2 linked regions of the Pedobacter sp. W3I1 genome follow. The protein of the gene in region 2 interacts with the protein of the main gene of each other region in a pairwise test. Links are inferred from orthologs where the notes say so. Each region holds a gene or a part of one and is shown on either strand. Other genes may lie near its edges.

Region 1 (2,967 bases), 340 kb from region 2 along the record:
TAAATCGCTGAATTTTAAAGAGAATATTTTGATTTCGCTCACCAATAAGAAACTCGTAATGGCAGTAATGGCAATCAATAGTATGCTAGAGGAAATGATCTGGGGATAATCATTTGCAATAAACGGTAAGGAGCAAATAAACAAAGTATTCATCGGGGTATTTAAACCAATAAAATCTTCTGTTTGCCTTTCATCATTGTTAAATTTAGCTAACCGCAATGCCGAAAAAATAGTAATTAAAAAACCAAAATAGGGAAGGTACTCAGATGAATAATCGCTGGCTTTTAAAAGTTGAAACATGATTACACCCGGTAAGAATCCAAAACTTACCATATCTGCCAAAGAATCCAGGTCTTTTCCTATTGCTGATTTAACATTTAATAAACGGGCAACCATGCCATCAAAGAAATCGAAAATTCCGGAGAAAATAACGAAATAGGCGGCGGTTTCTAAATTGCCTTTAAATGCAAATACGATTCCGATACAACCAGATAAAAGGTTTGCACAGGTAATCGCATTAGGAAGATGTTTTTTTAGCATGGGGTCTAAGGTTTAAGGTTTAGGGTGTAAGGTTTAGGCATCCAATTAGGAAACCTTAAGCCTTACACCTTTTACCTTTAAGCTTTATCTTAGCTGTTCATCGAAATTAAGAACTCTTCGTTACTTTTTGTTCCTTTTATTTGTGATTGAACAAATTCCATTGCTTCCTGGCTGTTCATGTCAGCAAGGTGGTTACGTAAAATCCACACGCGTTGCAAAATATCTCTATCGAGCAATAAATCGTCGCGACGGGTACTTGATGCCGTAATATCAATTGCAGGGAAGATACGTTTGTTAGATAATTTACGATCTAATTGTAACTCCATGTTACCTGTTCCTTTAAATTCTTCGAAGATCACCTCATCCATTTTAGAACCTGTATCGGTTAATGCGGTAGCTAAAATGGTTAGTGAGCCACCATTTTCGATGTTACGTGCCGCTCCGAAGAAACGTTTTGGTTTGTGTAACGCATTTGCATCAACACCCCCTGATAATATTTTACCTGATGCCGGTGCAGTTGTATTGTATGCTCTGGCCAAACGGGTAATCGAATCTAAAAGAATTACCACATCATGTCCGCTTTCTACCAAACGTTTTGCTTTTTCTAAAACAATATTGGCAATTTTAACATGGCGTTCAGCCGGCTCATCAAAAGTAGAAGCAATAACCTCAGCCCTTACACTACGAGCCATATCGGTAACCTCTTCCGGGCGCTCATCAATTAATAAGATAATTAAATAAACTTCCGGATGGTTTTTGGCAATTGCATTGGCTACTTCTTTAAGCAGGTTCGTTTTACCTGTTTTTGGTTGCGCTACAATTAAACCACGCTGTCCTTTACCAATTGGCGTAAATAAATCCATAATACGGGTAGAGTAGTTGCTGTTATCCGTAAATAAATTTAATTTTTCTGTTGGGAAAAGTGGCGTTAAATAGTCGAAAGGAACACGGTCGCGAACCTCAGCAGGAATTCTGCCATTAATGGTTTCTACGCGAACGAGTGGGAAATATTTTTCGCCTTCTTTTGGCGGACGGATACTACCTTTTACGGTATCACCAGTTTTTAAGCCAAAAAGTTTTATTTGCGACTGAGATACATAAATATCATCAGGAGAAGTTAAGTAGTTGTAATCTGCCGAACGCAAGAAACCATAACCATCGGGCATAATTTCTAAAACACCCTCATTTGTAATTACGTTATCGAAATCCAAGTTAGAATAACTGTTTTCGTTTTTGTGGTGATTGCCACCGCCTGGTTGTTTTTGCTGACGGTTTTCGTCGCGTTGCGGTTTTTCCTGCTTTTCTTTAGGCTCTTGTTTTTGCTTTGGAGCCACCGGAAGTACTTCAGCACTTTCTTCGATTAAGGCTGAGATAGGTTTTACACTTTCTTCAGCTTCAACAATTCTGTCGGGCTGTCTTTCAGGTTGTTGATGGTGCTGCGGTTCGTCAAATAAGGTTACCGAATCTCTTCTTCTTTCAATTGGCGCTGCAGGCTCATCTTTGCTTAACCTTGCTCTTTTTTTAACAGGCTTGTCGGCTACAACAGGCTTATCAGCTACGACAGCGTTTTCTGCTACTGCTGCTGAAGCAGCGGCTGCAGCAACTTTTGATGTTTTTGCAGCTTTAGTTTTAGGCGCAGGAGTAGCTGCAATAGGTTCGATTTCGCTATAAGGGTCTGCACCAGCTTTAGCGGCATTTATAATTTCCTGTTGGTGTAAAAGTACTTCAACAAGGTCGATTTTTCTTAGGGAGTCGGCACCTTCAATGCCATAGCTTTTTGCTAGCTCACGTAATTCTGTTGTGAGCTTATCATTTAATTCTGTTTTACTAAACATTCTAAATATATATGTTTCAAGAAATTTTTCATTTGTTTATAACGGATGTTTTCTGTTATAAATCTACACAGGCTTAAATATATTTGTGTTAGTGCAGGCCCGGCAGTTTCATTGTGTATAAATTCTTAAGGCTATAAAACATTATGAGTTCATTATAGAAATGCTCAAATTGTTTCATAACTGTTTACAAGCTGAATAAAAAGCGAAATTGGCCTTTAAAAAATGGTAACAAAAAACAAGTCTTGATAAATTTTTCTGGGATATTCAGATAAACGGTTGAGAAATTATGTTGCAATTGTATGTATTTGAAACGTAATCTGCAAGCAAAAGTTTAAAATGTTTATAAAAATAATTAGTGTGAGCATTATTTTGTCGCTCAGAAAACTTAAAAATCTTCATATTTGCAGCAAATAAGCCCATATATGACAAAGCAACAACTTTTCGAGCAGATACAAAAAAAACGTTCATTTTTATGTGTCGGATTAGATTCTTCGTTAGATAAAATACCAAAACACCTGTTAAAGTATGAAAATCCAATTCTGGAATTCAACAAACAGATTATAGATGCCACAAAAGATTTGTGTGTAGCTTA
Region 2 (2,979 bases):
TAGAAATGGAAGTTCGTGAACTATTATCGTTCTACGATTTCCCTGGTGATGATATTCCTGTTATTCAAGGTTCTGCTTTAGGTGGTTTGAATGGCGATCCAAAATGGGTTGGAAAAATTATGGAGTTAATGGATGCTGTAGATAGCTACATTCCAATTCCTCCACGTTTAACTGAACTTCCATTCTTAATGCCTGTTGAAGATGTATTCTCGATCACTGGTCGTGGTACTGTAGCAACTGGTCGTATTGAGCGTGGTGTAATCAACTCTGGAGATCCGGTTGAAATCTTAGGTATGGGTGCTGAGAACTTAAAATCTACAGTAACTGGTGTTGAGATGTTCCGTAAGATCTTAGATTATGGTGAAGCTGGTGATAACGTAGGTTTATTGTTACGTGGTATTGAGAAAACTGATATCCGTCGTGGTATGGTAATCTGTAAACCAGGTTCAGTAACTCCTCACACTGATTTCAAAGCTGAGATCTATGTATTATCAAAAGCAGAAGGTGGTCGTCACACTCCATTCTTCAACAAATACCGTCCACAGTTCTATTTCCGTACTACAGATGTTACTGGTGAAATTTCACTAGCTGAAGGTACTGAGATGGTAATGCCAGGTGATAACGTTACAATTTCTGTGAAATTGATCAACGCAATCGCAATGGAAAAAGGTCTACGTTTCGCAATCCGTGAGGGTGGTAGAACAGTAGGTGCTGGTCAGGTAACTGAGATTGTAAAATAAAACCCCAAACCCCTTAAGGGGCTTCAGGTAAATAACTGAAAGCAAAGTGCTTGAGTTCACTTAAGCACTTTGCTTTCTAATTACGGGAATAGTTCAACGGTAGAATAGAGGTCTCCAAAACCTTTGATCAGGGTTCGAATCCTTGTTCCCGTGCTCAAAACAATGATTGAGTAATTAAATGAGTGAATGATTGAATTTGAAAGTTAGCTTTCGAATATTATCATTCACTCATTTAGTCATTCTGTCATTCAATAAATTAAATATGGCTAAAGTAGTTGAGTTTATAAAAGAATCATACGATGAAATGACCAATAAGGTTACATGGCCTACTTGGGGCGAACTGCAAAGTTCTGCGATTCTTGTATTAGTGGCTTCTTTAATTATTGCATTGGTTATTTTTGCAATGGATAAAGGATCGACATTTGTGTTAGATACTTTTTATAAATCACTTTCTAATTAATATTTACAAATGAGCGATCTAAAGTGGTACGTTGTAAGGGCTGTTAGCGGTAAAGAAAAGAAAGTAAAACAGTACATTGATGCTGAGATCAGCCGTTTAGGTTTCTCTCATTTGGTTCCTCAGGTTTTAATACCAATGGAAAAATATTACCAAATGAAAGATGGTAAAAAAATTGCCAAAGAACGTAACTTCTATCCTGGTTATGTTTTAATCGAAGCTACATTAGATGGAGAGTTAGAGCACATCATTAAAGGAATTAACAGTGTTATTGGTTTCTTGGGTGATAAAGCGGGCAATCCAATCCCAATGCGCCAGGCAGAAGTTAACCGTATTTTAGGTGTGGTTGATGAAATGAGCGAGCAAGGCGAAACCATGAATGTGCCTTACTATGTTGGCGAAGGCATTAAAGTTATGGACGGACCTTTCAATGGTTTCTCAGGTATTATCGAAGAGGTAAACGAAGAGAAGAAAAAACTGAAAGTAATGGTTAAGATTTTCGGACGTAAAACGCCACTTGAACTTAACTACATGCAAGTAGAAAAAGAGTAAAAAATTGTCTTAAATATTTGAAAGGCCTTAGAATTTATTTTCTGAGGCCTTTTTGTTTTATATAGGGTTTGAAATCAGTTAATGTATTTTTAAGTATAATAACACATTCTATATTTAGAAACTCTTTAAAAATGATGGAAATTTATACAGGTTGTCACGTCGAGACTGCCGAAACGCCTTTAGAGCTGATCCTTCAACAAGCTAGCTATCAATGATAAGATTTAATTAGAAAGGTCGTCATTGCGAGGAGGAACGACGAAGCAATCTTTCCTGCTAGAAAAGATTGCTTCCCCGAAAAACGGGGCAGGCTGTCGGCTGAAAAAGCCTTCTCGCAATGACGATAATCTGAGGAGATTTATCTCCTTAAATATCATATCATTTATATTGATTTTATACAATAAATTAACCCTCAGGATGACAAGTAAATATAAAAACGAAACTTAAACAGCCTCTTAAAAATATATTTTTCTCAATCTATTGCAGGACTGCAAGATTATCCATATCTTTGCAGTCCTTTAAGCTTTATAGGAGCTATGAGGAATTAAATGTTACATGCTTCCAATATTTAACATTGAGTTTTAAATAAACAAAAAACACAAAATGGCAAAAGAAGTCAGTGCAATGATCAAATTACAGATCAAAGGCGGAGCGGCAAATCCATCGCCACCAGTAGGACCTGCATTAGGTGCTAAAGGGGTGAACATTATGGAGTTTTGCAAACAGTACAACGCTCGTACCCAAGATAAAGCAGGTAAAGTATTGCCAGTTGTAATTACTGTTTATGCTGATAAGTCATTCGATTTCATCATCAAAACCCCTCCGGTAGCTATCCAGTTAAAAGATGCTACTAAATTACAGAGTGGTTCTGCTGAGCCTAACCGTAAAAAAGTTGGATCGGTGACCTGGGACCAGATTAAAGTTATTGCTGAAGATAAAATGCCTGATTTAAATGCATTTACAATCGAATCTGCAATGAGTATGGTTGCCGGTACAGCACGCAGTATGGGAATCACCGTTTCTGGTGACGCACCCTGGAACAATTAATTAAAAAACAGTTTACAACAGTGGCGAAATTAACTAAAAATCAAAAAAAGGCACATGCTAAAATAGAAGCTGGTAAAGCTTATACTTTGAAGGATGCTGCTGCTTTGGTAAAAGAAATCACTACTACTAAATTCGATGCTTCAGTTGATATTGATGTATCCTTAGGAGTAGATCCGCGTAAAGCCA

Evidence for each region. Proteins that work in one complex are often made in the same cells at the same time.
Region 1: the proteins of nusG (region 2) and rho interact in binary tests that used the Escherichia coli proteins (3 or more experiments, as listed by UniProt). The link is inferred for Pedobacter sp. W3I1 from one-to-one orthologs.

The regions. Positions count from the first base shown.
Region 1 is NZ_JAUSXN010000001.1:4,720,899-4,723,865, reverse strand. Bases 3-2,964 are described here. They hold rho (transcription termination factor Rho), read right to left. Parts: upstream 2,376-2,964; coding sequence 630-2,375; downstream 3-629. Other genes in these bases: pyrF (orotidine-5'-phosphate decarboxylase), read left to right, coding at 2,798-2,964; pssA (CDP-diacylglycerol--serine O-phosphatidyltransferase), read right to left, coding at 3-540. Outside these bases: more of pssA, read right to left, coding at 1-2; more of pyrF, read left to right, coding at 2,965-2,967. UniProt on the Escherichia coli protein: Facilitates transcription termination by a mechanism that involves Rho binding to the nascent RNA, activation of Rho's RNA-dependent ATPase activity, and release of the mRNA from the DNA template.
Region 2 is NZ_JAUSXN010000001.1:5,064,764-5,067,742, reverse strand. What follows is about bases 6-2,979. They hold nusG (transcription termination/antitermination protein NusG), read left to right. Parts: upstream 6-1,209; coding sequence 1,210-1,749; downstream 1,750-2,979. Other genes in these bases: rplA (50S ribosomal protein L1), read left to right, coding at 2,814-2,979; rplK (50S ribosomal protein L11), read left to right, coding at 2,350-2,793; secE (preprotein translocase subunit SecE), read left to right, coding at 1,003-1,200; tuf (elongation factor Tu), read left to right, coding at 6-740. Outside these bases: more of tuf, read left to right, coding at 1-5. UniProt on the Escherichia coli protein: Part of the processive rRNA transcription and antitermination complex (rrnTAC). The complex forms an RNA-chaperone ring around the RNA exit tunnel of RNA polymerase (RNAP).